4 regions of the Streptomyces sp. NBC_01716 genome follow, and region 1 is predicted to be linked to each of the others. Evidence: riboswitches for the same ligand, from Rfam matches in the RefSeq annotation. Region 1 holds a riboswitch; each other region holds the start of a gene.
What was found. Region 1 has a riboswitch for cyclic di-AMP ahead of OIE74_RS05430 (LysM peptidoglycan-binding domain-containing M23 family metallopeptidase). Riboswitches for the same ligand answer to the same signal wherever they lie in the genome.
Positions count from the first base shown of each region.

Region 1 (7,300 bases):
CGCGCTGGACCGGCAGGCGACCGCTGTCGCCGACGCGCTCCACGCGGACGGCGCGACGGAGGCGGACGGAGTGCGCTTCGCCGCCGCCGCTTTCGGCGGCGGCACCCCCACCTTCCTCGACGCCGCCGAGCTTGAGCGGCTGTGCGACATCGCCGAGAAGCGGATGGGCGCCGATCTGCGGGCCGTCCCGCTCTCCGTGGAGACATCGCCGTCGACCGCCACCGCCGACCGGCTGTCGGTGCTGGCCGAGCGCGGGGCCACACGGCTGAGTATCGGCGTGCAGAGCTTCGTCGAGGAGGAGGCGAGGGCGGCCGTGCGCCCGCAGCGCCGCTCCGACGTCGAGGCCGCGCTCGGCCGGATCCGGGACGCGCGGATCCCGGTCCTCAACATCGACCTCATCTACGGCATCGACGGGCAGACCCCGCAGTCCTGGCGGTTCTCGCTCGACGCGGCGCTCGCCTGGCGGCCCGAGGAGCTGTATCTCTACCCGCTGTACGCACGGCCGTTGACCCCGCTGGGCAGGCGCGCGCATCCCAGTGAGGCCGACTGGGACACCCAGCGGCTGGACCTCTACCGGCGGGGCCGGGACCATCTGCTCGCCGAGGGGTACGAGCAGGTGTCGATGCGGATGTTCCGCCGCGTCGGCGCGCCGCGCGAGGGGGCCGAGGACTACGCGTGCCAGACCGACGGCATGATCGGCCTCGGCTGCGGCGCGCGTTCGTACACCTCGCGGCTGCACTACTCCTTCGACTACGCGGTCGGGATGCGCGAGATCCGGAACATCATCGACGACTACACGGCCACCGAGGACTTCTCCCGCGCCGAGGTGGGCCGCGCGGTCGACCCGGACGAGGCGCGCCGCCGCCACCTCCTGCAGTCGCTGCTCCAGGCGGAGGGCATGCAACTGGACGAGTACCGCGGGCGGTTCGGCAGCCTTCCGGGCGACGACTTCCCGGCCGAGCTGGAGCGTTTCGCCGGCCTCGGCTGGCTCGACACGGCCGCCGGGCCCGGCCTCCTTCGGCTCTCGCCGGAGGGGCTCGCCCACTCGGACGCGCTGGGCCCGGCCCTGTTCTCCCCCGCCGTCCGGGCCGCGATGGCCGCGTACGAACCGAAGTGAGGCATCCATGGACCTGACGATCCTCTACCGGGGCCCGCTCGCCTCCTGCGACTACGACTGTCCGTACTGCCCGTTCGCCAAGCGACGTGACAGCACCGACCAGTTGCGCGCGGACCGGGCCGCGCTGACACGCTTCACCGCGTGGGTGGCCGAGCAGACCGACGACCGTCTGTCGGTCCTCTTCACACCGTGGGGCGAAGGCCTCACGCGGTCCTGGTACCGGCGGGCGCTCACCGACCTCTCCCACCTGCCGCACGTCGCCCGGGTCGCCATCCAGACGAACCTCAGCTGCCGTACGGACTGGCTGAAGGCCGCCGACCCGGCCAAGCTGGCGCTCTGGTGCACGTATCACCCCGGCCAGACGCCGTACGACCGTTTCCTCACCAAGTGCCGTGAGCTGGGCGACGCGGGCATCCGCTTCAGCGTCGGCGTCGTCGGCTTCCCCGACCATCTCGACCAGGCGCGCCGGCTCCGGGCCGACCTCCCCGACCGGGTGTACCTCTGGGTCAACGCGGCGGAGGGCCGCACCTACTCGGACCCGGAGGCCGCCGACTGGACCTCGATCGACCCCCTGTTCCCGTTCAGCCGGCACCCCCACCGCTCGGCCGGCCTCCCGTGCCGTACGGGCGAATCGGTGATCTCGGTGGACGGCGAAGGCACGGTCCGCCGCTGCCACTTCGTCCCGGCGGAACTGGGCAATCTCTACGACGGCTCCTACCGCCGCGCCCTCGAACCCCGCGCCTGCCCGCTCACCACCTGCGACTGCCACATCGGCTATGTCCACCTGGAGACACTGCCGTTGTACGACGTCTTCGCGGGCGGCGTCCTGGAACGGATACCGCTGAGCGCGTCAACGCGCTGAACTCCGTGGCCCGCACCGGCTCAGTGACGCACCAGCGGCAGCAGGTCCGGGCGTTTGGCGACCGTGTGGTCGCCCGAGGATTCACCGCGCAGGCGGCGGCCGATCCAGGGGACCAGGTATTCGCGCGCCCACTGCATGTCGTCGCGGCGCACTTCCAGCGTGCCGCGCGGCGGCAGGGGCGGCCATGGCTGGTCGGGGTCGGCGGGGGTGTCGAGGCCGAGGACCTGCGCCGCGCGCAGCGCCACCCGGGTGTGGCCCTCGGGTGACAGATGCAGCCGGTCACCGTCCCAAGCGCGCCTGTCCTGCACCGACTTGAGGGACCACAGGTCCAGGACCGGGCAGTCGTAGCGGTCGGCGATGGAGCGGACGTGGGCGGTGAACGTGGCTATCTTGCCGCGCAGATGGCGCAGCACCGGCACGCCCCGGGTGTCGAACCCGGTGGGGACCATGACGGTGCCGACCGCGCTCGTCAGGTCGGCCAGCGCCCGTTCGAAACGTTCCGCGACGTCGTCGGGGTCGCTGCCGGGCCGGATGATGTCGTTGCCACCCGCGCAGAACGTCACGAGATCCGGGGCGAGTTCCTTGGCCCGCGGGATCTGCTCGGCCACGATCTGGTCGAGCAGCCGTCCCCGTACGGCGAGATTGGCGTACCGGAACGATTCGTCCGGTGCCCGGTCGGCGAGCAGTACCGCGAGGCGGTCCGCCCAGCCGACATAGATTCCGCCCGGTCCGGGATCTCCGACGCCCTCGGTGAAACTGTCACCGATGGCCGCGTAAGACCCGAAGGCACCTCTGGTTTCTGTTCTCGAATCGTCAGCCACAGCAGAACATCATTCACCCGGCCATGGGACCTACGCGACCGTAAGAAGTCGCCGTCCCCGGTGAGAAACACCACCGGTCAAAATTCGTTCAACCGGGAATAGGAGAAAGGCCGTCGGCCGGTACCCGGAGGTACCGGCCGACGGCCGATTACGCGTGGGACGGGACGGCTCAGATGGAAACGCCGTGCTCGCGCAGGTACGCCAGCGGGTCGACGTCGGAGCCGTAGCTCGGACCGGTGCGGATCTCGAAGTGCAGGTGCGGACCGGTGGAATTGCCGGTCGAACCGGAGAGACCGATCTGGTCGCCGCCGGCGACCCGCTGACCCGCCGAGACGGACAGCGAGGAGAGGTGGCCGTACTGCGAGTACTGGCCGTCGTCGTGCTTGATGACGACCTCGTTGCCGTACGAACCGGCCCAGCCGGCCGAGACGACGGTGCCGGGGCCGACCGACTTGACGGTGGTGCCCGACGCGGCCGCGAAGTCCACGCCGGTGTGGTAGCCGCTCGCCCAGCTGCCGCCGGCCGCGCGGTACGGGGTCGTGGTGGTCGCGCCGTCGACGGGCGCGGTGTAGCCGGAGTCGGCGCTCTGCGCGGCGGGCTCGTTCGCCGTGGCGTCGGCCTGCGGGGCGGGCTCGGCCGGCGCGGGCTTCGCGGGAGCGGCCTTCTTCTTGGGGGCGGCCTTCTTCGGGGCGGCCTCGGCCTTGCTCTCGGCGGACGCCTTGGCCTTCGCGCCGATGGTGAGCTTCAGGCCCGGGTGGATCAGCGACGGGTTGTCACCGACGGCCTCGCGGTTGTCGGCGTAGAGCTTCTGCCAGCCGCCGCTGACCTTCTGCGTCTCGGCGATCTTGGCGAGGTAGTCCCCCGCGGTGACCGAGTACGTCTTCACGGTCTTGGCGGTCGCGGCCTGCTTGGCCGTCTGCGTGGCGGCGGTGTGCGCGGCGGACACGCCGCGCTCGGGCGCCACCGACGGAGCGGCGGCGTGGGCGCCCGTGGCACCGATGAGCGGAATCGCGATGGCGGCGCCACCCGTTCCGGCCGCGATGAATCCGCGGGTGATCGGGCTGGTCCTCGGACGACGGTGCTTACCCTTTCCGGGCATGGCGAATTCCTCTCCGGCGCCTACGAGGTGAGCTGTCGGGTTCGGGCTGGAGATGCCCGGCCGCGCCGTGACGCGGCTTCACCCCGAGCCGTCCGGATCTCCGGACCGGCGTACTACCTGGGTCCCCCGCTCCTGCCACACGTTGATGAGTGCTGGGTGGATGCGGATTCCGAACGGCGGCAGGATTCGGCGATCCGCTCGGATTGCGGTGACGGTAAGCCGCGCATACCGACCCGTACAAGCCGCTGTTTCTCCCGCGGCAATCCGCTCTCGAATATCGACATACGCGAGCGGTCACCCTGCGTGGATTACGGATCTTCGAATTCCGTGCGGCGTCCCAATTCCCTTCCCGGGCGCGGCCACACACCGTCACGGATATGATCCTGCTCACCAGCCGAGGCCGATCCACCCCCATCTCGGCCGCGACCGGGGCAACTTATGGACAATCACCCAATACGGACAGAAGCCCTATTCCTGCGGCGCTTTCAGGGGGAACCGATGTCGTAAAGTCGGAGCGCGACAGCGTCGGCGACGAGCGCCGACCGCACACGCGGAGGAGCGCACGTGACGCACGAGGTGCCGCAGCAGGTCCCGCAGGGCGAGCCCGATCTCGCCGGCGTACGCAACTTCCGCGACGTGGGAGGCCTGCCGACCGTCGACGGGCGGCGCGTACGGTACGGACGGCTCTTCCGCAGCGGCCACCTCGCGCACGCCACCGCCGATGACGCGGCCTTCCTGTCGTCACTGGGGCTGCACACCATCTTCGACTTCCGCAACGCGGCCGACCAGAAGCTCGACGGTCTGGACGTCGAGCTCGTCGGCGTGCACAACGTCAACATCCCGCTCACCGATCCGGCCGACGGCACCGAGTTCTGGAGGATGGTCCGCGACGGCGACCTCGACCAGCTGCGCTCGATCCTCGCCGACGGCAAGGGCGCGGCCCGGATGTCCGCTTCGTACCGTTCGATCGTTCTGGACCGCACCGCAGAGCACCGGCGTGTGCTGCACGCCCTGGCGGAGGAGAGCCTGCCCGCACTGATGCACTGCGCGGCGGGCAAGGACAGGGCCGGTCTCTCGATCGCGGTGTCGCTGCTCGCGGTGGGCGTGGAGCGGGAGGCGATCGAGGCGGACTATCTGAAGTCGAACGATCCGCACCGGAGGTATCAGGTACGCCGCAGCGACCCGACGCCCGGCGGGACCGCTCCGGAGGTCCTGGAGCTGCTGGCCCCGCTCTTCGACGCGCGTGCGGTGTATCTCGAAACGGCGTTCACGACGATGGAGGAGACGTGGGGCAGCGTCGACCGCTACCTCACGGACGGCCTCGGTCTGACGGACGAGACCCGCGAGCGGCTGCGCTCGCGCCTCGTCGAGGACTAGGCTCTGTCGTTTGGATCAGGCCCTACCGCCCGCCGGCGCCCGCCTCGAAGAGCAGGTAGAGGAAGCCGGCCAGGACATGGCCGGCGACGAGGTAGGCGAAGAGCCGGATGGCGAGGCCGCGCGGGAAGTTGCGCTCCTCGTCCATGACGGACTTGGCGGGCTGAACAGGCTGGACGGGGTGGACAGGCTGGACTTCCTCGGGCGACGGCTCCTGAACGGCGTCCACCGGGTTGTCGGACATGGCGATGGCCTCTCTTGGTCGGATCGCGGGTCAGTTGCGCCGAGTCAGCGGGGGTGAGCCCCGCCGGGCAGGCACAGCTCGCCGACGGGGCTGGTCAGCAGAGTGTGGACGAACAGCAGCTCGGCGCCGGCGGGACCGGCCGCCGCGAGGCGGTGCGGGGTCATCGAGTCGAAATGGGCGCTGTCGCCCGGGTCGAGCACATGGACGGTGTCCCCGAGGCTCAGCCGCAGCCGCCCCCGAAGGACATGGAGCCACTCCTCCCCCGGGTGGACACGGACGAGGTCGCCCTGCGCTCCGTACGGCACGGTCACCCGCAGCGGCTGCATCGCCCGGCCGGTCGGGCTGCCTGCCTGGCGGTAGGTCCAGCCGTCCGCCTCCACGGGCTCCGCCCGCGCGGCGCGGATGACGGGATCGCGCTCGGGCGGCTCCTCGCCGAGCAGCTCGGAGACCGTCGTACCGTAGACACGCGCCAGACCGAGCAGCATCGGCAGCGAGGGCTGGCGCCGGGCGGTCTCCAGCCGGGAGAGGTGGGCCGGGGAGAGCCCGGCCCGTCCGGCGGCGGCCTCCAGGGTGAGGCCCCGGCCGCGTCGCAGCTCGCGCAGCCGGGGCGCGACGTCCGGCAGAGTCTCTGTCGTGGCGTCGGTCTCGTCGGCCGCCTGTTCACGAGCGGTGGCGGGGTCGGTCATGCCCCCATTGAGCCAGGAATTCTCCTCTGAGGCAAACTTCTTACCTCAGAGGTAAACAGCCGGAACAGGACCAACGGGACCCAACGGGACAAGGGCGTCACCGGTTGGCGATCGCCTGCTTCACCAGCGTCCTGCCGAAGTCCCACATCAGCCCGCCGCCCCCGTGCGCGTCGTCCATCACGGCCGTGAAGGCCGTCACGAAGCGGTCGACCTCCCGCTCCCCGATGGTCAGCGGCGGGATCAGCTTGATCACTTCCAGATGGTCCCCTGAGACCTGGGTGAGAATGCGGTGCTTCCGCAGGAGCGGCACCACGACCATCTGCGCGAAGAGCCCCTTCCGTGCCGCCTGGAGCATCGTCCAGCGGCTGCGCAGCCCGATCGACGTCGGCCGGCCGAACTCGATACCGATCATCAGCCCCCGGCCGCGCACCTCGCTCAGCAGCTCGTACCGGTCGACCAGCGCGGCCAGCCGCGAGCGCAGCAGATCGCCGGTCGTCCTGGCGTTGGCGACGATCCGCTCGTCCTCGATCACCGACAGAACGGCCAGGCCCGCCGCCATCGCCTGCGCGTTGGATCCGAAGCTGGCCGAGTGGACCAGCACCCTGTCCATCGAGGAGTAGACCTTCTGGAAGATCCAGTCCTTGCCGAGGGTCGCGCCGACCGGCACGTATCCGCCGGAGAGCGCCTTCGCGACACACACCAGGTCCGGCTCGACGCCTTCCTCGTGCTGGTACGCGTAGAAGTCGCCGGTCCTGCCGAGCCCCGTCTGCACCTCGTCCGCGATGAGCAGCGCCTTGTGCCGGCGCAACAGCTCCTGCGCGGCCCGCAGGAAGCCGGGCGGCGTCGACCGCACGCCCTTGCCCTGGATCGGTTCGACGACGAAGCCCGCGACGTCGCCGCGCTTCAACTCCCGCTCCAGCGCGTCGAGATCACCGATCTCGATCGCCGTGTCGGGGAGCAGCGGCGCGAACCCGGCGCGGAAACCGTCCTCGCCGTTGACCGAGAGCGAGCCGAGGGTCAGCCCGTGGAAGGCGTGGGAGCAGTAGAGGATCCTCGGCTTCCCGGTGGCGTACCTGGCGAACTTCAGCGCCGTCTCG
Region 1 covers NZ_CP109181.1:1,263,638-1,270,937, forward strand. The annotation lists gene OIE74_RS05415 (STM4012 family radical SAM protein) at 1-1,117, shown strand, start outside; gene OIE74_RS05420 (STM4011 family radical SAM protein) at 1,125-1,979, shown strand; gene OIE74_RS05425 (SGNH/GDSL hydrolase family protein) at 2,000-2,800, opposite strand; gene OIE74_RS05430 (LysM peptidoglycan-binding domain-containing M23 family metallopeptidase) at 2,970-3,899, opposite strand; cyclic di-AMP (ydaO/yuaA leader) riboswitch at 3,904-4,068, opposite strand; gene OIE74_RS05435 (tyrosine-protein phosphatase) at 4,476-5,276, shown strand; gene OIE74_RS05440 (DUF6126 family protein) at 5,299-5,517, opposite strand; gene OIE74_RS05445 (helix-turn-helix domain-containing protein) at 5,562-6,203, opposite strand; gene OIE74_RS05450 (aspartate aminotransferase family protein) at 6,301-7,300, opposite strand, start outside.

Region 2 (7,300 bases), 2.1 Mb from region 1:
CCGAGTACACGCAGGCGGAATTCACGCAGTCCGAGTACGAGACGCCGGAGTACGAGCAGCCCGCATACGAGGCGCCCGCCCACGGCGACGAGCACGAGTACGACACGCCCGGTCCGGAGCCTGAACAGGCGTCGGAATCCGAGGCGGAGTTCGATCCGGACTACTCCGAACATTCCGAGCACGCGGACCGACTTGTCGGGGCCGCCGCCGCGACCATCACCCCGCGCCCCGTCCGCCGGGCGGCCGGAGGCAGCCGCAGCAGGCGCCGTTCACCGGCGAAGCGTTCGGCTCTGCTGACCGTCGCGGTCCCCTCCGCCTGTGTGATGGGTGTCGCCGGTATCGCCGCCGCCTCGGTCGGCGGACTCGGCGCCGCCGACGAGACCAAGGACGACTCGACCACCGCCCTCACCGCGTCGGACGCGGCGGCGATCAAACCGGCCGCGGTCAACAACAAGCTCGACACCCAACTCGCCGCTCTCGACGCCGACGCACGTGACTTCGGGGACCGCGCCAGCCGCACCCAGGAGCGCATCGACCTCAAGGAGCGTCAGGCGGCCGAGAAGAAGAAGCGCGAGGAACTGGCCGCGGCCCGCGAGGCCGCCCGCCCCAAGTTCGCCATTCCCGTGGCGAATCACGCCCTCAGCGCGTACTACGGCCAGGCCGGCGTCAACTGGATGTCGATGCACACGGGCATCGACTTCCCCGTCGCGTACGGCACGCCGGTGATGGCGGCGACGGACGGCACCGTCCGTACGCAGTGGAACAGCGCCTACGGCAACATGGCGATCGTCACGGCCCCCGACGGCACCGAGACCTGGTACTGCCACCTCAGCAGCACGAAGATCCGCTCCGGCTCGGTCAAGGCCGGTGACGAGATCGCGTACTCCGGGAACTCGGGCAACTCCACCGGTCCGCACCTGCACTTCGAGGTACGGCCCGGCGGCGGCGCGGCGATCGACCCGCTCCCCTGGCTCCGGGGCCACGGCCTCAGCATCTGACATCCGACGCCACGACCGACCGGGCGCGGGCGCGTCTCCGCGCCCGCGAACGACCGCGCATTGCGCGTTACAGCTTGTCGACCGGCGCGTACCGCAGCAGCAGCCGCTTCGGCTTGGAGTCCCCGAAGTCGATCGTCGCCTGCGCGTCGGCGCCCGACCCCGTCACCGTGACGACCGTCCCGAGGCCGAACTGGTCGTGCGTGACCCGGTCCCCCACCGCGAGCGAGATGACCGGCTTCTCGGTCGCGCGCCGTGTGGCGAAGCCCGCCGGGCCCGACCGGGTGCGGGAAGTGGACAGCGAGGACGTGATTCCCGACGTCGGTCCCGCCGGGGCGGCCATCGGCCCGGTGCGCTTCCACTCCAGATGCTCGCCGGGGATCTCCTCCAGGAAGCGGGACGGCGGATTGTACGAAGGCTGGCCCCACGCGCTGCGCATCGACGACCGGGTCAGATAGAGCCGCTCGCGGGCGCGCGTGATGCCGACGTACGCCAGTCTGCGCTCCTCCTCCAGCTCCTTCGCCTGGCCGAGCGCGCGCATGTGCGGGAAGACGCCGTCCTCCAGGCCCGTCAGGAAGACGACCGGGAATTCGAGCCCCTTCGCCGTGTGCAGCGTCATCAGCGTGATGACACCGGAGCCTTCCTCGTCCTCGTCGGGGATCTGGTCGGAGTCGGCGACGAGCGCGACCCGCTCCAGGAACTCGGCGAGCGTGCCGGGCGTCGCCGCGGCGGGCGCGTCCGGGGCCGGGGCATCCGGGGCGGGTTCGTCTGCCGCCGTCGCGTCCGTCCCCGCCGCCTGGGCCCTCTCCTGCTCGAACTCCAGTGCCACGGCGGCCAGTTCCTGCAAGTTCTCGATCCGCGTCTCGTCCTGCGGGTCGGTCGACGCCTGCAACTCCGCCAGATAGCCGGTCCGTTCGAGCACGGCCTCCAGGACCGTCGCAGGACCGGCGCCCGACTCGACGACCGTACGCAACTCCTCCATCAGCGTGTTGAAGCGCTTCACGGCGTTCGACGAACGGGCCGCCATGCCGTACGCCTCGTCGACCCGGCGCAGCGCCTGCGCGAAGGAGATCTTCTCCCGCGCCGAGAGCGCGTCGATCATCGCCTCGGCGCGGTCGCCGATGCCGCGCTTGGGCACGTTCAGGATCCGGCGCAGCGGGACGCTGTCCTCGGGGTTGGCGAGCACGCGCAGATAGGCCAGCACATCGCGGACCTCCTTGCGCTCGTAGAAGCGCACGCCGCCGACGACCTTGTACGGGAGGCCGACGCGGATGAAGATCTCTTCGAAGACACGTGACTGCGCGTTCGTCCGGTAGAAGACGGCGACGTCGCCCGCCTTGGCCTCCGACGCGTCCGTCATACGGTCGATCTCGTCGGCGACGAACTGCGCCTCGTCGTGCTCGGTGTCCGCCACGTACCCCGTGATCAGGGCACCAGCTCCCGCGTTCGTCCAGAGATTCTTGGGCCGCCGGCTCTCGTTGCGCTCGATGACGGCGTTGGCCGCGCTGAGGATCGTCTGCGTGGAGCGGTAGTTCTGCTCCAGCAGGATCGTCGTGGCGTCCGGGTAGTCCTCCTCGAACTGGAGGATGTTACGGATCGTGGCGCCCCGGAACGCGTAGATGGACTGGTCCGCGTCACCGACCACGCACAGCTCCGCCGGGTCGTGTCCCTCGCCCGAGGGGCCGACCAGCTCACGCACGAGGGTGTACTGCGCGTGGTTGGTGTCCTGGTACTCGTCCACCAGGACATGGCGGAAGCGGCGGCGGTAGTGCTCCGCGACGTCCGGGAACGCCTGGAGCAGATGGACCGTCGTCATGATGATGTCGTCGAAGTCCAGGGCGTTGGCCTCGCGCAGCCGCCCCTGGTACATCCGGTACGCCTCGGCCAGCGTCTTCTCGAAGGGGTCACTCGCCTGACCGGCGAAGGTCTCCTCGTCGATCAGCTCGTTCTTCAGGTTCGAGATCTTGGCGCTGAAGGACTTCGGGGGGTGCCGCTTGGGGTCGAGGTCCAGATCGCGGCAGACCAGGGCCATGAGCCGCTTGGAGTCGGCCGCGTCGTAGATCGAGAACGACGACGTGAAGCCGAGCCGCTTCGACTCGCGGCGCAGGATCCGCACGCAGGCACTGTGGAACGTCATCACCCACATGGCGGCGGCACGCGGGCCGACGAGCTGCTCGACACGCTCCTTCATCTCGCCGGCGGCCTTGTTGGTGAACGTGATCGCCAGTATTTCGCCCGGATGCACCCGGCGGGTCCCCAGCAGATGCGCGATCCGGTGGGTCAGCACCCGGGTCTTGCCCGAGCCCGCGCCGGCCACGATGAGCAGCGGCGATCCGGTGTGCACGACGGCGGCGCGCTGCTCCTCGTTCAGCCCTTCGAGCAGCGCCGCCGGGTCCACGACGGTGCGCGGGGCGCCGTCGCGGTGGTGCGGATCCCGGGGCGGGGGCACGTCGAACTTCCCTCCGAAGAGATCGTCGGGCACCTGTTCCGGAGCGGTGTCCTCGGGTGGCGGCGGGGGCTCCTCGGCCGAGGGCTGGAGGTCCGCCAGGAAGCTGTCGTCAAAGAGGCTGCTCATCGCTTCCTGAGTCTAGGGTGCCGCACTGACAGCGGACTGCCACATGACTTGGCGGGGTCGCCGGGATGGCCTCAGAGGGGTCCCCGAGGGTGTTTATGCGAAAGGTCACGAAAATGTATCGGGCATATCGGCCATCAACCTTCACAGCGGCACCACGCATTGGCTAGCGTGCACGCCGAGGTGGTCCGTACTCCATCGGTGATCAGCGCCGAGCGGACGGCCTCCGCCGAATCCGGGCTTCCCGCAAGGGAGTTCGGAACCGGGGACCCACCACGTTCCACCGGGGTGAATCGGGCCGCTCCCCAGGCCCGTAGGGCAGCCTTCCGTTCCGCCCGAACCCGACAGCTAACCCGGTAGGCGGTCCACGGAAGGAGATGCCGGCCTTGGCATCGCATCGCAAGACGCGCGCTCGCACCGGAATACGGGCGAACACCCCCGCCGTCGGTTTCACGACGGCCGCCCTCGCCTCGGTGACGCTGCTCTCGACGCAGAGCGCCACCGCCGCGCCGGCCGAGCCCAAGCCCTCGATCGAAGAAGTACAGAAGAAGGTCGATGACCTGTACCGGCAGGCCGGTACGGCGACGCAGCAGTACAACAAGGCGAAGGAAGCGACCGACACCCAGCGCAAGTCGGTCGACCGGGTCCTGGACGACGTCGCCAAGAGCGCCGACAAGGTGAACGAGGCGCGGCGCGCCCTCGGTACGTATGCCGCGGCGCAGTACCGCGCGGGCGCAGTCGGTCCGACGGCCGCCCTGATGTTCGCCGACAGCCCCGAGTCGTACTTCGAGCAGACCCAGCTGATGGACCGGCTGACCGAGCGCCAGCAGGGGGCGGTCGAGGACTTCCAGAAGGAGCAGCGGTCCGCGGCCAAGCAGCGCGCCAAGGCGACGAAGAGCCTGGAGACGCTGACGGAGTCGCAGGCCTCCCTCAAGGAGGGCAAGCAGAAGGTCCAGAACAAGCTCGCTGCGGCGCGGTCTCTGCTCTCCGAGCTGACGGCCGAGGAGAAGGCGCGGCTCGCTGCCCTGGAGCGGGAGAAGGAGCAGGAGGCGCGCCGCAAGGCCGAGGCGAAGGCCAAGGAGGAGGCCGCGGAGCGCAAGGGCCAGGAGGAGGCGCGGCAGGAGGAGGCGCCCGCGACCGGCGGCGACACGGGCACGGGCACCGGTACGGGGACCGGCACCGGCTCGGGCGCCACGGACGGTACGTACGCGGCCAAGGCCGAGAAGGTCCTCGCCTTCGCCCGCGCCCAGATCGGCAAGCCGTACGTGTGGGGCGCCACCGGCCCCAGCTCGTACGACTGCTCGGGGCTGACGGCCGCCGCCTGGAAGGAGGCGGGCGTGCAGCTGCCGCGTACGACCTGGGACCAGGTGAATGTCGGCAAGCGCGTCGCCACGGCGGACCTGCTCCCCGGCGACCTGGTGTTCTTCTACGACGACATCAGCCACGTCGGCATCTACAAGGGCGACGGCAAGATGATCCACGCGCCGAAGCCGGGCGCGAACGTCCGCGAGGAGTCGATCTACTACATGCCGATCTACGGCAGCGTGCGCCCGGCCTGACCGGCTTCACCGGTCCGGCCGTTCCCGCCGGCGGCCCCTGCCGCCGGGTCCATGGCGTCGAGGAACCAGACGTCGATCGGGTCCATCTCGTCCTGGTCCGCGCACCCGACGGTGATCAGGGCCCGGCCGTCGGGGGTGAAGGCGGCGACGCTCGCCCCCGCCGACACCCGCAGCACCCGGCCGTCGGCGCCGAAGAGGACGTCCCCGACGTCGGACGACATGAAGGCGAGCGGTCCGTTGGCGGTCCAGACCGCCCGCGCGGTGACCACCGACAGCGGGTCGGTGGCGACCATGCCGTCGGGCGCCCGCTCGGCCCGTACCGGCTCAGCCGCGGTGAGGATCGCCGCCCCCGCCGCCGTACGTGAGGGAGACAGGGCCAGGGCCAGGGAGCACACCGTCGGGTTGTCCTTGCCGTCAGCCCCTGCGGCGAAGAGCCCGCTGCCGTCCGGTGCCATCGCCAGCGCGTGGATCGTGACCAGCCCGGTGTCCGCGTCGGCGAGCACCGCGCCGCCGCCCACGTCCCGTACGACCACCCGGCTGCCGCGGGCGTGTGCCAGCAGCCGCCCGGCCGCGTCCAGGGCGACGGGCCCTTCGCCGTCCCACGGCCCCCCGTCCGGGCCGGGTGCCAGGACGTGCCCGGTCCGCGCGTCCAGGACGGTCACGGGGCCGCCCCGCAGCCGCCCGACGGCCAGGCGCCGCCCGTCCGCGTCGAACGAGAACCGCACCGGGACGTCGATGCCCACGAGGTCGTCCCCGCCCTCGTCGCCGTCGTCGTCAGCCACCGCCTCCGGCCAGAGGTCCGCCGGGTCGAGCGACCACAGCTCCTCGCCATCGGACGACCAGGCGTGCCAGCGGCACTCCACCGACGCCGCGACAATCCCGCCGTCCGGCGACATCTGGATGTCGAGCGGATTGTCGTGGTAGTCGGCGCCGCCGAGATACATGGTCGGCGGGGCGCTCGCGACCGTGCTCCAGCCGACGATGTCCCCTCCGTTGTGATGCCACTCGGCCACCGCACCGAACACCGGCCGCCGCAGATCGGAAGGGACCGCCACCGCTGACGCGCCGTACGGGAAGGCCACGGGTTCCTCCGGCTCGTACGGCTCGTCGGCAGCGCCGTTCGCCTCCTCGTACTCGTCCCGGTCCGCGTCCGGCTCCGCCGGCACCCGGGCCGCCTCCACGTCGACCAGCCGGCCGAGCCTGCGCGTCCCCGCCGACGCGTGATACGGCCGCCTCCCGCCCGCCAGCAGCTCGCTCCACCAGCTGTCCGGCATCGGCCGCCGCTCGGGCGGCCAGCTCCGCAGAATCGTGGCGGCGGCGGCCAGCTCCGTCTCGTCCAGCGCTTCGAGCAGCGGGCAGAGCCGCTCCCAAAGCGACCTGGAAGAGGGCCCCTTCAGCATTTCCCCGAGAGCGGTCATGAGAAAAAAGCTACGCGCCACCACTGACAATCCGGCTGCCGATCGGGCCGACGATCGGGCCGGTCCGGCGGCCCCTACCACCGCTCCCCGTCTCATGTGCGGATGTCCTCAGATCGGTCAACTTCCGCCCGGAATCGTCGAATTCACCATATCCCCGACGGCCACAATCCGCCGCAGACCTGCCGTCTGCGGGCAATAGCGGGCATGCCGCCGCGCTCCCGTGACCGCCACGCCTAGCGTCCTCCCGACAACAGCCGCACCGAACAGAGCCGGAACGAAGGATGTGGACGCCCCCGTGGCAGCGCACCGCCGACCCCGATTCAACTCCAGACCGTTCAGCGGGCCTTACGGCCGTACGGCGGCCACTCTCGCCCTCGCGGGGGCCGCGACGGCGACCGGGCTCGAAGGGGCCGCACAGGCCGAACCACAGCTCACCCCGGCCCAGGTGAAGGCGAAGGTCGACAAGCTCTACCACGAGGCCGAGACCGCCACCGAGAAGTACAACGGCGCCAAGGAGAAGGCCGCCGAGGCGAGCGCCTCGCTGGAGAAACTGAGCGACGAGGCCGCCCGGCGTACGGCCCGCCTCAACGTCTCGCGCAACGCGCTCGGCTCGATCGCCACCGCGCAGTACCGCGCGGGCGGCCTCGACCCCGCCGTACAGCTCGCCCTCAGCTCCGACCCCGACGAATACCTGCGCGGGGCCGCGCTCGCCGAACGCTCCGGCTTCCAGCAGGCCCAGGCCGTCAACAGAATGCG
Region 2 covers NZ_CP109181.1:3,316,365-3,323,664, forward strand. The annotation lists gene OIE74_RS14335 (peptidoglycan DD-metalloendopeptidase family protein) at 1-998, shown strand, start outside; gene pcrA (DNA helicase PcrA) at 1,066-3,570, opposite strand; cyclic di-AMP (ydaO/yuaA leader) riboswitch at 3,785-3,946, shown strand; gene OIE74_RS14345 (C40 family peptidase) at 3,945-5,126, shown strand; gene OIE74_RS14350 (WD40 repeat domain-containing protein) at 5,102-6,544, opposite strand; gene OIE74_RS14355 (C40 family peptidase) at 6,840-7,300, shown strand, end outside.
Region 2: another riboswitch for cyclic di-AMP. It lies ahead of OIE74_RS14345 (C40 family peptidase); the one in region 1 lies ahead of OIE74_RS05430 (LysM peptidoglycan-binding domain-containing M23 family metallopeptidase).

Region 3 (7,300 bases), 850 kb from region 1:
TGCGGGCGACGGCGCCCCAGCCGATGGTGAGGACGACCTCGCGGGGCAAGGTGCCGGGGGTGTACGACTCGGGGTTCGCGACGACGCGGCTGACCACCACGGACGAGATCCGGTCGAGCTTGACCGACTCGGTGGAGGTGGTGGCGTACGGCGTCGGTGAACTGGTGTCGGCTGCCTGCTCGTCGGTGTGGCTGACGATGAAGCGGTGGGCGGTCAGGACGAGGACGGTGACATGCCGGCGGACCTCGTTGGAGTCGAACGTCGTCTCCTGGTGGACAAGAAATGAGGCGATGGGTTCGCCTCCGACAGCGGCCTCCACCGCTTCGGCCACGAGAGCCGGGTAGTAGCCGCTGCGCTCGATCGCCGTGCGCAGCCCCTGGGTCGTCGTACCGGTCTTCGCCATGTGCCCCATCCTACGGGGGCGCGATGCGTGGCCAGCACCGTGCGGACCTGCTCAGTAGCTGGGCAGGCGGCGGGGGCCGAGGTCGTCGCGGGACGGGGGCGGGGCGAGGCGGACGCTCGCGCCGAGCACGGTGAGGCCGTGCGACGCGACCACCACCGGTTCGAGCGCGACGGAGACGATCTCCGGGTGGTCGTCGACGAGCCGGGACACCCGGAGCAGCAGCTCTTCGAGGGCGGCGGTGTCGACGGGCGCGGAGCCCCGCCAGCCGAAGAGGAGCGGCGCCGTGCGGATGGACCGGAGCAGTTCGGCGGCCTCCCGGTCGGTGACGGGCACGAGCCGGTGCGCCAGATCGCCGAGCAGCTCGGAGGCCACTCCCGCCAGCCCGAACGAGAGCACCGCGCCGGCGGCCGGGTCGATGACCGCGCTCACGACGGTGTCCACACCGCGCGGTGCCATCGACTGGACGACGGGCCGCAGCTCGGCGGGCTCCCCGAGCAGTTCGGTGAGTCCGCCGTACGCCGCCCGCAGCCGCGCCTCGTCGGCGAGGTCGAGCCGTACGCCACCGAGGTCGGCCCGGTGGCGCAGATGCGGCGCGGTGGTCTTGAGCGCGACGGGGTAGCCGAGCCGGGCCGCTGCCTCGACGGCGTCGTCGGGGGTGGGCGCGGGCAGGGTGGGCCGTACGGCGATCCCGTACCGCCCGAGCAGTTCGCGGGTGTCGTCGTCGCCGAGGCACGTACCGAGCGGGTCGGTGGACGACGCGTCGCCGAGCAGCCGGTCGATGAGCGCGGCGGCCCCGCTCTCGTCGATGTCGTCGTACTCGGGCACCTTGCCGGGTTCGGCGGCCTTCCTTCGCCACTGCCCGTAGGTGAAGGCCTGGCTGAGCGCGCGTACGGCGCGCTCGGCGGCCGGGTAGGCGGGGATCCGGCCGGGGGCGGTGTCATCGCCCGGGGCGGTCTCCCGCTCGGGGTCGTCGTCGGGGGCCGGCGGGCGCGGCCGGGTGACGGTGCCGGGCACCGGAACGGGCCGCGCGGCGGGGCGGGCGGACGCGTCGTCCGCGGGCGCGGGCTCGGGGCCCGGTGCGGACTCCGGTGCGGGCTGAGGCTCCGGTACGGGCTCGGGCTCCGGCTGAGACCCGCCGCCCGGCCCTGGCATCGGTCCCGGGCGGGGGGCCGTCGTGGTGGCCGCCGAGAGCGCCTTCGCCAGGCCGCCGATCTCCACATGGACCACGGCCACCGGCTTCGCCGGGGACGCCGACGCCGCCTCGCGCAGCGCCGCCGCCAGGACCTCGCCGTCGCCCGACTCCATCGCACCGCCCTCCCCGACCCAGGGGATCGCCGTGACGACGACCGCGTCGCAGCCCGGGTCCGCGAGCGCCGAGGCAAGCGCCGTACGGAAGTCCTCCGGGCGCGCCGACGTCGTGAGGTCGAGCGGGGGCAGCGGGCGCAGGCCCTCCGTCAGGCAGGCGTCGTACGTGAGGAGCCCCAGCGACTCGGAGTTGCCGAGGATCGCCACGCGCGGTCCCCGCGGCAGGGGCTGGGCCGCGAGCAGGACGCCGGCGTCCACCAGCTCCGTCACGGTGTCCACGCGGATCACCCCCGCCTGGCTGAGCAGCGCCGAGACCGTGGCGTCCGGGATCGTGCCGACCGGCACCGCGTGCCCCGGCGGCGCGCTGCCGCTGTGCCGCGCGCCCTTGGCGACGACGACGGGCTTCGCCGCCCCCGTACGCCTGGCCAGCCGTGTGAACTTCCGTGGGTTGCCGATGGATTCGAGATACAGCAGGACGACGTCGGTGTCGGGGTCGTCGTGCCAGTACTGGAGGAAGTCGTTGCCCGAGACGTCCGCGCGGTTGCCCGCCGAGATGAAGGTGGACAGGCCGGCGCCGCGCCGGACCAGCCCGGCGAGCAGGGCGATGCCGATCGCGCCCGACTGGGTGAAGAGGCCGATCCGCCCCCGGTCGGGCGACTCCGGCGCGAGCGAGGCGTTGAGGCGGACGGGCGGCGAGGTGTTGATGACCCCGAACGCGTTGGGCCCGATGACCCGCATCCCGTACGAACGCGCCTGCCGCACCAGTTCGCGCTGCCGCTCCAGTCCTTCGGGCCCGCTCTCGCCGTAACCGGCGGACAGGACGACCAGGCCCTGGACGCCGTGTTCGCCGCAGTCGGCGACGACGTCGGGCACCCGTTCGGCGGGGACGGCGACGACCGCGAGGTCGACGGGCTCCTCGATCTCCGCCAGGGAGCAGACGGCCGGGACGCCGTCGATCTCGGTGAGTTCCGGCGGCAGAGCCACGTTCACCGCGTACAAGCGCCCGGTGAAACCCCCGTCCAGAAGATTGCGCAGCACGGCTCGCCCGACGCCGCCCGCGGCGCGCCCGGCGCCGACGACGGCCACCGACGAGGGGCCGAGGAGCCGTTGCACGGAGCGGGCCTCGGCGCGCTGCTCACGGCCGCGCTGGACGGCGAGGGACTCGGCGGTCGGTTCGAGGTCGAGGACGAGACGGACCGCGCCGTCCTCGAAGCTGCGTTTCTGGGTGAACCCGGCGTCCCGGAACACCTTGATCATCTTGCTGTTGGCGGGCAGCACCTCCGCCGCGAAGCGCCGGATACCGCGCTCGCGAGCCACCGCGGCGATGTGTTCGAGGAGCGCGGAGGCGATGCCGCGCCCCTGGTGCGCGTCCTGGACGAGGAAGGCGACCTCCGCCTCGTCGGCGGGGGCCGACGCGGCCCTGCCGTCGCCGTCGATGCGGTCGTAGCGGACGGTCGCGACGAACTCGCCGTGGACGGTCACCGCGAGGCCCACCCGGTCCACGTAGTCGTGGTGGGTGAACCGGTAGACGTCCTTGTCGGAGAGCCGGGGGTAGGGCGCGAAGAAGCGGTAGTACTTCGACTCGTCGGAGACCTGCTCGTAGAAGTTGACCAGCCGCTCGGCGTCGTGGGTGGTGATGGGGCGGACGCGGGCCGTGCCCCCGTCGCGCAGCACCACGTCTGCTTCCCAGTGAGCGGGGTACGCGTGCTGCGACGGCGGCGTCATGACACGAGCCTACGGCGCGCACATGGGTAGCGGCGGTTACCCGGCCGGGGCAGGCTGGGGGTGCCGCACCGGGCCGTTCCGGGGCACATGAGACACTGGTCTAGACAACAACTGTGACTTGAAGGGCAACACCATGGCTGAGCGCCGCGTCAATGTCGGCTGGGCCGAGGGCCTGCACGCCCGTCCCGCCTCCATCTTCGTCCGGGCCGCCACGGCTTCCGGCGTTCCGCTGACCATCGCCAAGTCCGACGGCAGCCCGGTCAACGCGGCGTCGATGCTCGCCGTGCTGGGGCTGGGCGCGCAGGGCGGCGACGAGATCGTCCTGTTCTCCGACGCGGACGGCGCGGAGATCGCGCTGGACCGGCTGGCGAAGCTGGTCGCCGAGGGTCTGGACGAGCTGCCCGAGACCGTCTGAAGCGCGAGCGCACGTGCCTGACACGTATGGCGAAGGCCCCGGCGTCCTGCCGGGGCCTTCGTCGCGTGGTGGCTAGGGCGTGTTTTAGAAGTAGCGTCGTCCGCCCACTGGGCGGGGCCCACGGCGTCTGGTGCGTGCGATCGCAAGGCGGAGGATCAGCCCCGTAGATGGACCGGACGTACTTGGATGACTCCGACAACGCGGCGAGCGCGCGTGCCAGGCGTCGTGGGCCAGACGGGACTTCTCAAACACGCCCTAGACGTTCACGCCGTGGGACCGCAGATACGCGACCGGGTCGATGTCGGAGCCGTACTCCGCGGTCGTCCGCGCCTCGAAGTGCAGGTGCGGGCCGGTGGAGTTGCCGGTCGAGCCGGAGAGGGCGATCTGCTGCCCCGGGGCGACGCTCTGGCCGATGGAGACGCCGATGGACGAGAGGTGTCCGTACTGGGTGTACGTGCCGTCGTTCATACGGATGACGATGTTGTTCCCGTACGCGCCGCCCCAGCCGGCCTCGACGACGGTGCCCGCGCCGACGGCCACGACCGAAGTACCGGACGCGGCGCGGAAGTCGACGCCGGAGTGGCTGCCGGAGGACCAGAGCGCGCCGCCGGTCCTGTAGCCGGTGGTGAGCGAGGAGCCCGCGACCGGGAGCCGGTAGGAGTTGAGGCGCTTGCGCTCGGCGGCCCGTGCCGCGCGCTCCTTGGCGGCGCGGAGTTCCTTGGCGCGGGCCTCCGCCTTGCGCTTCGCCTCGGCCTTGGCGCGCGCGGCGGCCTGGGCCTCCGCCTTCGCTTCCGCGGCCTCCTCGGCTGCCGCCCGCTGCGCGTCGGCCTGGGCGTCGATCTTCGCGGCGAGCGAGTCGTCGATGACGATGGCACGGGGCGGGGCCTCGGGGACGGCCTCCTGGGCGAGGGTCGCCTCCGCGTCGGCGGCGAGCGCCGGGGACGCGAGGGTGCCGATGACACCGGCCGCGGTGAGGGAAGCGACGCCGGCGAAGTTCGCGCTTCGGCGCGTCATTCGGTTCCGGGCACGGTGCTTCCCGGTGGCACGGGTGAACGCCATTGAGGTGGCTGGTCCTTTCCTTCCTTCTCGCCTACCGGGTTAGCTGACGGGTTCGGAGCAGGAAGGTCTCCTACGGGGTCCTCCGCGGTTGGTGCGAAGGATCCCGATTCACCCCAGGGACATCGATTGGGTCCCCGGCTCCCCAGGCTCGCGCCTGACGGGGACTCGGCGATGGCTGTCCGGTGCCGCGGACGCGGCGGGCTCTGACGAACAGCCGGACCGACGCTAGGCGTTCATCTTTCAATCACCAAACGGACAGCCCATTTTGTAGCGCACGCCACAGGGCATTCGGGCAACCCACCCATGAATGCGGACATAAGAGGGAACCCCGGCGACAGGTTCGTCACCGGGGTTCCCTTTGTCCTGATTCCCGTACGGGATCGTGCCGTCAGCCGGTGACGACCTTCACCTCGCCGATGTCCAGCGCCTCGACCGGCTCCCGGATGACCGAGGCGTCCCCGACGAGCACCGTGACCAGCCGGTCGCCCGGGAAGGCGCTGACGACGGCGGCCGTCGCCTCGACCGTGCCGGTCTCGGCCAGGCGCGCGTACAGCCGTGCCTGGAAGTCGTCCGGCAGGTGCTGTTCGACCTGGTCGGCGAGCGTGTCCGCGACGGACGCGGCCGTCTCGTACTTCAGCGGCGCGACCCCGACCAGATTCTGTACGGCCGTCTCACGCTCGGCGTCCGTCAGGCCTTCGGCCGCGAGGGTACGCAGGACCTTCCACAGGTCGTCCAGCGCGGGCCCGGTCGACTCGGTGTCCACGGAGCCGCTGATGGCGAGCATGGAGACGCCCGTGCCCTCCGGGTCGGAGCGCAGCACCTGCGCGAAGGCCCGCACGCCGTACGTGTAGCCCTTCTCCTCGCGCAGCACCCGGTCGAGCCGGGAGGTGAGCGTGCCGCCCAGGCAGTACGTGCCGAGCACCTGGGCCGGCCAGACGCGGTCGTGCCGGTCGGGGCCGACGCGGCCGATCAGGAGCTGGGTCTGTACGGCTCCGGGCCGGTCCACGATCACGACACGGCCGGTGTCGTCGGCCGTCACCGGCGGCACGGGGCGCGGCTCGGTGGTGTCGCCCGTCCAGTCGCCGAGGGTCTCGGCGAGCAGGGCGTCGAGGTCGACACCGGTGAGGTCGCCGACGATCACCGCGGTGGCGGTGGCGGGGCGGACATGCGCCTCGTAGAAGGCCCGGACGCCCTTGGCGTCGATGCGTCCGACGGTCTCCTCGGTGCCCTGGCGGGGGCGGGACATGCGCGAGGTCTCCGGGAACAGCTCTCTGGAGAGCTGCTTCGCCGCGCGGCGGGCCGGGTTGGCCTGCTCGTGCGGGATCTCGTCCAGCCTGTTCGTGACGAGCCGGCCGACCTCGCTCTCCGAGAACAGCGGCGCGCGCAGGGCGTCGGCGAGCAGGCCGAGCGCCTTGGGCAGCCGGGAGACCGGGACCTCCAGGGAGACCCGTACACCGGGGTGGTCGGCGTGCGCGTCGAGCGTGGCGCCGCAGCGCTCCAGCTCGGCGGCGAACTCCTCGGCGGTGTGCTTGTCGGTGCCCTCGGACAGGGCGCGGGCCATGATCGTGGCCACGCCGTCCAGGCCGTCGGGCTCGGCCTCCAGCGGGGCGGCGAGGGAGATCTCGACGGCCACGACCTGCTGGCCGGGGCGGTGACAGCGCAGCACCGTCAGGCCGTTGGGCAGCGCACCCCGCTCGGGGGCGGGGAACGCCCAGGGCCTGGCCTCTCCCGCGGTCGGCTGCGGGTGGAACTCCATGGTCACGGCAGCGTCGGTCACTGGTCCGCCCCCTCGTGCTCGTCGGTGGTCTCGTCGGCGGCGGCGTCCTCGTCGTCGGAGGTGACCGGCTCGTAGACCAGCACCGCCCTGTTGTCCGGGCGCAGCCGGGCCTCGGCCACCGCGCGCACCTCGTCGGCCGTGACCTCCAGCACCCGCTGGACGGCGGTCAGTGCCAGCTGCGGGTCGCCGAACAGCACCGCGAACCTGCACAGTTCGTCCGCGCGGCCCGCGACCGTACCGAGCCGGTCGAGCCATTCGCGCTCCAACTGGGCCTGGGCGCGCTCCATTTCCTCGTCCGTGGGGCCATCGGCAGCGAACCGGGCCAGCTCCTCGTCGACCGCGGCCTCGATCTGCGGCACCTCGACGCCACCGGACGTCTTCACGTCCAGCCAGCCCAGCGAGGGCGCGCCGGCCAGGCGCAGCAGTCCGAATCCGGCCGACACGGCCGTACGGTCGCGGCGCACCAGGCGGTTGTGGAGACGGGAGGACTCGCCGCCGCCGAGGACGGTGAGCGCCAGATCGGCGGCGTCGGACTCGCGGGTGCCGTCCTGCGGCAGCCGGTAGGCGGCCATCAGCGCGCGCGCCGGGACCTCCTCGCGGATCTCCTCGCGCAGCT
Region 3 covers NZ_CP109181.1:2,115,113-2,122,412, forward strand. The annotation lists gene OIE74_RS09060 (DUF5998 family protein) at 1-403, opposite strand, end outside; gene OIE74_RS09065 (bifunctional acetate--CoA ligase family protein/GNAT family N-acetyltransferase) at 455-3,433, opposite strand; gene OIE74_RS09070 (HPr family phosphocarrier protein) at 3,567-3,848, shown strand; gene OIE74_RS09075 (M23 family metallopeptidase) at 4,104-4,907, opposite strand; cyclic di-AMP (ydaO/yuaA leader) riboswitch at 4,921-5,088, opposite strand; gene OIE74_RS09080 (M16 family metallopeptidase) at 5,296-6,663, opposite strand; gene OIE74_RS09085 (M16 family metallopeptidase) at 6,681-7,300, opposite strand, start outside.
Region 3: another riboswitch for cyclic di-AMP. It lies ahead of OIE74_RS09075 (M23 family metallopeptidase); the one in region 1 lies ahead of OIE74_RS05430 (LysM peptidoglycan-binding domain-containing M23 family metallopeptidase).

Region 4 (7,300 bases), 730 kb from region 1:
AGCTCTACACGCTCACCGAGCCGCAGAACGCGGGCGGGATCAACCATCCGCACGAGGGCAACTTCGGCTTCGACATCGACGACAACACCCAGATCTCCGACATCGCGATCTTCGGCTCCGGCCGGATCCGCGGCGGCGGGGGAGCCGAGGGCGGCGTGGGCCTCAACGGCCGCTTCGGGCAGAACACCAAGATCAGAGACGTCTGGATCGAGCACGCCAACGTCGGTGTCTGGGTCGGCCGCGACTACGACAACATCCCGGCGCTCTGGGGTCCCGCCGACGGCCTTCAGTTCAGCGGGATGCGGATCCGGAACACGTACGCCGACGGCATCAACTTCACCAACGGCACCCGTAATTCATCGGTGGACAACTCGTCCTTCCGCACCACGGGCGACGATTCACTCGCCGTCTGGGCCAACCGGTACGTCAAGGACCCGGCCGTGGACATCGCGCACGACAACTCGTTCACCGACAACACGATCCAGCTGCCGTGGCGGGCCAACGGCGTCGCGATATACGGCGGTTACGGCAACAAGGTGCAGAACAACCTGATCGCCGACACGGCCAACTATCCCGGCATCATGCTGGCGACCGACCACGACCCGCTGCCGTTCTCGGGCGAGACCCTGCTCACCGGAAACGCCCTCCACCGCACGGGTGGCGCCTTCTGGAACGAGGACCAGGAATTCGGCGCGATCACCATCTTCCCGGCGAGCCGGGACATCACCGGCGTGAAGATCAGGGACACCGAGATCTCCGACTCCACGTATGACGGCATCCAGTTCAAGAACGGCGGTGGCAACGTACCGGACGTCGAGATCAGCGACGTGACCATCGACAAGTCCAACAACGGTTCGGGAATCCTGGCGATGGGTGGTGCCCGCGGCAGCGCGACGCTGACGGGAGTGACCATCACGAACTCGGCCGAGGGCGATGTCCTCGTAGAGCCGGGATCGGCCTTTGTCATCAACGGCTTCCCCGGCACGCGGCGGACCGCCAACTGACCCGCGGGACCGGCCCGTTCGACGCCTTCCGTACCGCTCCCGAGTAAGGAGCCCGCGGAAGGCGTCGAGTCTTTTTGGGACAGAACGAGCGACTCATAAAACAGAGTGGTCGGTTTTATTTGTCCTGGAGGGCTTCGATCTCCGCGTAAATCCGCTCACCCCGGTCCGGCGCCATGTCCAGCCTCGCCAGCACCGCCGGCACGGCGATGCTCGGCAGCACATGGTTGAGAAGCACCGAGATCCGGTGGTCGAGATCCGCGCGGTCGCACAGGACATGGGACATCGTCTGCACGCCGGCGAAGGCGCCGGTGAACAGCTCGGCGGTCTCCCTGAGGTTCACATGGGGCAGGAGTTCGCCCTGCTCCTTCGCCTGGCGCAGCATGTCCTCGTTCTGCGCCACCCACGACTCGAACGGTGTGCCGCGGTTGATGCCGAGTGCGCCCTGGTCGAGCGCCAGGCCCGTACTGGCTCTGACCAGCGGGTCGTGGCGCAGCCGGTGTGCGAGGACCATGCCCTGGTCCACGAGCAGCTGTAGTTTGCTGCTCTGCTCGGGGAACGGTCCGATCGCCAGTTGGGCGTCGAGGACCCCGAGCGCGAGGTCTTCCTTCGAGGTGAAGTGGAAGTACAGGGCGCCCTTGGTCACCCCCGCCCGCGTGAGGATCTCGCCGACGGTGGCCGAGTTGTAGCCGCGCTCGTCGAAGACGGCCGCCGCCGCTTCGAGGATCGACCGGCGGGTCCGGATTGCACGGTCTTGCTGCGCCATCGGGCTCCCTCCTGCCTTGCATGGATTTGTAGTCGGGCTGTGACGACAGGTATTGAAAAACAAACCGCTTCGTACGTATCTTATAACGGAGCTGGACGGCTCCACCTACACCTTTGCCGGACGACTGGGCACAGTTGACCAGCACCGAAGCAGTCCGAGACCACGCGGCAGGCAACCATGATGCTGGCCCACGCGGAGTCTCGCGACGGTCGGCGTCCGGGTCGCCGGGACCCAGGACGGCGTTCTCCGTTGCGGTGGAATCCGAATTCTGACGGGACCTGACCATTCCCTGACGCGGGGCCTCTTGAAAGCAACTCCCAGGGTGGGGACGCTTGTTCGGTACGTTCCGAATGTTCCGCACATTCCGCGCTCAGGGCTCTGCTGCCCGAGCAATTCGGCCGTGACTCGGGGGGCACGCCGTCTGCCGAGCAGGCTGCTCCCCCCAGACCGGCCGGATGACCAGGCCGGCGCGGGGCCGGGAAACCACCCCGCCCCGCCCTATTGGAAAAAGCTCATTTGTCCATTTTGTGGTGCGGTCGTTATGGGTATTTCGAGCCTAACTTGTCCCTTTCTGGGTGGTGTTGGGTTTCAGTGGTTGCATCGAGAGCCCGTGATGTGTGTCACAGCTTTGAAGGACCGCGCTTCTCGCCGCCCCGCCCCACCTCCCCTGCCGCAAAAGAAAGTTGAGGCCTGAATCGCCTCGCCCGAATTCGAATTGACCGGCGCCGGATCCGTTAATGGCATGGCGCTGTGAATTCAGGACTTGTTTCGCCCGGACCTTCTCGCTTACGTTCTCGTCATTCCGGGCGGAACGCCGAATCCTGCCGCTGTCCGGAAACCGCACCCAACAACTCATGGACGGCAGGAGCGGGGGACCCAGGTAAGTCGCCGATCCGTTACATCGGACCGGCTTGGGGTGAAGTCGCGCACTATCGCGGCCGGGCATCTCCCGCTCGAACCCGACAGCTCACCTCGCAGGCGACGGAGAGGATTTCGTCATGCCCGCAGAGGGTAAGCACCGCCGTACCCGCACCAGCCCGCTCGCCCGCCGCCTCATCGCGGTCGGCACGGGCGGCGCAGCACTCGCCCTTCCCCTGGTGACCGCCACCACGGCGGGCGCGGCCCCCGCCCCGCAGCACGTCAAGACGGCCCCGGCCGCCTCGACCGCCGTCCAGAAGGTGACCCACACCGTCGTCAAGGGCGAGTCGCTGGCCAAGATCGCCAAGGCCCGCTCCGTGAGCGGTGGCTGGCAGGCGCTCTACAAGACCAACCGCGCCGCTGTCGGCGAGAACCCCTCGCTCATCCACCCCGGCCTGAAGCTGAAGCTCGCCGGGAAGGCCAAGACCGAGGGGACCGCGTCGACCGGGACCGCGTCGGAGAGCAAGGCCACCGAGGCTGTCGAGACCGCCGCCAGGACCTACACCAACGACCTCGACGGCTGGATCCGGGAGGCGCTGGACGTCATGGCGCAGAACGGCATACCCGGCTCGTACGACGGCATCCACCGCAACATCATGCGCGAGTCCGGTGGTAACCCCCGCGCCATCAACAACTGGGACTCCAACGCCGCGGCCGGCACCCCGTCGAAGGGCCTGCTCCAGGTCATCGCCCCGACGTTCGAGGCGTACCACGTGCCCGGCACGTCGACCGACAGCTACGACCCGGTCGCCAACATCACCGCGGCGTGCAACTACGCGGCCGACCGCTACGGCTCCATCGACAACGTCAACGGTCCGTACTAGGGCGTGTTTGAGAAGTCCCGTCTGGCCCACGACGCCTGGCACGCACGCTCGCCGCGTTGTCGGAGTCATCCAAGTACGTCCAGTACGAGGATGATCCTCCGCCTTGCGATCGCACGCACCAGACGCCGTGGGCCCCGCCCGATGGGCGGACGACGCTACTTCTAAAACACGCCCTAGACCCTGCGGCGTCCGTCACCTCACCGACCGCCGGCCGGACCGCACACGCGGCCCGGCCGGCGGCCTTCACACGCTCACACCCGCGCCCCGTTGTCCGCCGGGCGCCCGCGACGCGGCAGCGGTCGCGAACGGCCCGTGCCACGCCGCCCCCGCGCCGCCCCCGGACCCCCCTCGCGGGACGCCTCCATCGCCAGCGCGACCGGCACGGCAGTGAACACGGACGAGTACGTGCCCACACAGATACCGATGAGCAGGGCCAGCGCGAAGTCTCTGAGCGAGTCCCCGCCGAGCACCGCCAGCGCCGTGAGGATGAACAGCGCGCCCATGCCGGTGTTCACGGTTCTGGGCACCGTCTGCAGTACGGCTGTTCGCGCGGTCGGCACCAGGGAAGCGCGGGGTGCCCTCGCCCACAGCTCACGGACCCGGTCGAAGACCACCACGGAGTCGTTCACCGAGTAACCGATGACGGTGAGCAGCGCGGCGAGGAAGATCCCGTCGACGGGACGGCCCAGCCACGCGAAGACCCCGATCAGGATCACCACGTCGTGCACCAGCGCGGCTACCGACGCCACCGCGAAGGACCATCTGAACCGCACGGCCAGATACAGGAGTTGGACCCCGACGGCGATCCCCAGCGCGATCAGCGCGTGGCGCCTCAGCTCATCACCGAGGCTGGGGCCGATCAGGTCGTCCCGTACCTTCGTCGTCGGTCCGCCCTCCTCGCTCAGGGCGCTGCGGATCGCCGCCTCGGCCCGCTCGCCCGTGTCCCCGGTGCGTACCGAGAGCTCCTGCCGGCCCGCCGTGGTGACCTCGGCATCGGCGAAGCCCGCGTCGGCCAGGGCCGTGCGAGCCGTGTCGACGTCGACGGGCCGGGTCGTCGCGTACTCCATGAGCCGTCCGCCGGTGAACTCCACGCCGAGGTTCACCCCGCGCAGGGCCACACCCAGCACCGCGACGGCCATCACCGCGCCCGAGACGAGCAGCCACCGCCGCGACCTGCGGAACAGATGAGGGGCGCGGCGGGTCAGATACGTACGTACGCGGCCCGGCAGGCCGATTCCGTTGACGCCCGGGAAATCGGCGACGAAATGGGAGCGTGCCGCCAGATCGGTCAGTGCCCGCGCGATGACGAGGGCGGAGAACACCGACACGAGCACGCCGATTGCCAGGGTGACGCCGAACCCCTTCACCGGCCCCGATCCGAGGGCGAAGAGAAGGCCGGCGGCGAGCAGAGTCGTCACGTTGGAGTCGACGACCGCGGTGCGCGCGTTACGGAATCCGGCGGCCGTCGCGGACCGCAGGGTGCGGCCGGACCGTGGAGCGCCGCCGGAACGGCCCGCGTACTCCTCCCGCGCCCGTTCGAAGGCCAGCACGTTCGCGTCGACGGCCATTCCGATGGCGAGCACGAATCCGGCCAGCCCGGGGAGCGTCAGCGTGACGCCGAGCGCGACCAGGGCGGCGTACGAGATCAGCGCGTACCCGGCCAGGGCCAGCGAGGCGAGGCCGCCGAAGAGGCGGTACACGAAGGTGATGAACAGCGCGGTGAGGCTCGCGCCGATCACCGCGGCCCGCGCGCCGGCGCTGATCGCCTCGGCGCCCAGTGTCGGGCCCACGGTGCGCTGTTCGACGACATCGACCGGCACCGGCAGGGCACCGCCCTTGATCAGCAGCGCCAGGTTCCTGGCCTCTTCGGCGGAGAAGGAACCGCTGATCTGGGTCGTACCCGACGGAAGTCCGGCCCCGCAGGCCACCGAGGGGCTCACCTGCGGCGCGGAGATCACCTTGTCGTCCAGCACGATCGCGACCCGGCGCCGCTCGTCCTGCGGCGGATGGCAGGCGGCTTCCCCCGTCAGCCGAGTCCACGCGCGGGACGCCTCGTCACGGAAGTCGAGGGAGACGAACCAGCCGGCTCCCCGCTGGCCGTCGAACTCCGCGCGGGCGTCCTTCACCCCCGCGCCCGACAGATCCGACGCGCCGAGCCTGAGCCGGCTGCCGTTCTCGTCGGGGAGGACCAGCTCTCCGGGCTTATCGATCTTTTCGGGCTTTTCAGTCCTTTCGGGAGGCTCGTCGCCGGCGGGGCCGTTGACGGGATGGAAGGACAGCTGGGCGGTCCGGCCCAGCACCTCGGCGGCCTTCCGCGGATCGGTGACGTCGGGGAGTTCGACGAGGACACGGTCCTCGCCGGAACGTGTGACGGTCGGCTCCGCGACCCCCAGCGCGTCGATCCGCTGGCGAAGCACCTCGACCGTACGGTCGGTGCTCTCCCGGTCGGCGGTCGCGGTCGCGGAGTCGCGGGCCTGGAGAACGAGCCGGGTGCCGCCTTGCAGATCGAGCCCCAGTCTGGGGCTCATGGTGAGTGTGACGAAGAGCGATACGAGCAGGACGGCCACAGCCAGAACTGCCCGCACCGTGGTGGCGCGAGTCATGGGATTCCTCCGGGAGGGCGCCGGAACGCGCCACCCCCGCGAGGGAGACGGGCCTGGCTTCAGGCCCGCCCGGCTCTACCGGGGGCGGTGCGTGGGCGCGGAAAGGGGACAGTGCGGATGACTGCTCCCGGAGGGAGGCCCGCGGACGTCGGGCAGTCCGGAGGGCTGGGCCGCCGGTGCGGTGGCGCCGGGACGTACGCGGCAGTCCACGACGGCGCGGGGGAGGGGAAGTCCCGTGGTGAACGGCAGGACGCCCGTGTCGTCCTGCGGCGCGTGCTGCTGCCGGGTGTGCTCGGGTGTCCGGAGACCGGTGGAGGCCGCCCGGGTCGGCGCGCCCGCGTAACTGTGGGCGGCGCGGGGCGAGTCCCGCCGGAACTCGCGGGACCGCTCGGAGCGTTCGGAGCGCGTCGGCCGGTCGGCCTGCTGGGGGAGTGTCCGCTGGACGGGAGTTGCCGCGGCGCCGGCGTTCGTGGCGCCCACCGCTGCGGCCGGTGCGGGAGATACCAGCGTGACGACGCCGAGGAGCAGCGCCGACAGCACCCCCGCGGCACGCTGCCGAACTCCCCAACCCGTCTGCCGCACCCGCGAGTTCGCCGACGCCGGCTCCGCGCGGCCACCGCGCGACTTCCGTGCCTGGACAATCACCGTCTCAAGGTACCCGCCACGAGCCGACAGCCGGGCACGGGCGGACGACGCTCCCTTGCGGACCCGCCTCAGGTCCCGGCTTCCGGTGTCTCCATCAGTTCCGCCGCCAGTTCCTCCACGTGCACCCGCCACGCCGCCAGCGCCGCGTCCGTGTCGAAGTCGCGCGGCCCGGTCTGGGTGAGCACCAGCCGGGGCCCGTGTCCAGTCCCCGGGCGCAGCTCCCAGCGGACCTCGCCCTCGGGATGCCAGGCGTACGAGAGGAGTTCCGGTGCGCGTACGGCCGTGACCGGGCCCGCCGGGACCTTGTCCGCGGTGAAGCCCGCAGGCACCGGTGAACCGGTCAACGGCTCGGCGCCGCCCGTCAGTTGGGCCCAGACCGTCCCGGCGGGCCGTACGAGCTGGCGCTCGAACCGCACCAGTCGCCCGCCGCCCCCGGTCTCCTCGGCCCGGCCCCGGGTCAGCTCGTCGAACCGGGCCAGATACGCCTCGTGCAGCGCCCCGCGCGTGTCCTGCTCGACATCGATGGGGCCGCCGTCCAGCACC
Region 4 covers NZ_CP109181.1:1,990,068-1,997,367, reverse strand. The annotation lists gene OIE74_RS08565 (glycosyl hydrolase family 28-related protein) at 1-1,004, shown strand, start outside; gene OIE74_RS08560 (ScbR family autoregulator-binding transcription factor) at 1,120-1,767, opposite strand; cyclic di-AMP (ydaO/yuaA leader) riboswitch at 2,596-2,761, shown strand; gene OIE74_RS08555 (LysM peptidoglycan-binding domain-containing protein) at 2,766-3,509, shown strand; gene secD (protein translocase subunit SecD) at 3,761-6,112, opposite strand; gene OIE74_RS08545 (hypothetical protein) at 6,188-6,757, opposite strand; gene OIE74_RS08540 (SRPBCC family protein) at 6,826-7,300, opposite strand, start outside.
Region 4: another riboswitch for cyclic di-AMP. It lies ahead of OIE74_RS08555 (LysM peptidoglycan-binding domain-containing protein); the one in region 1 lies ahead of OIE74_RS05430 (LysM peptidoglycan-binding domain-containing M23 family metallopeptidase).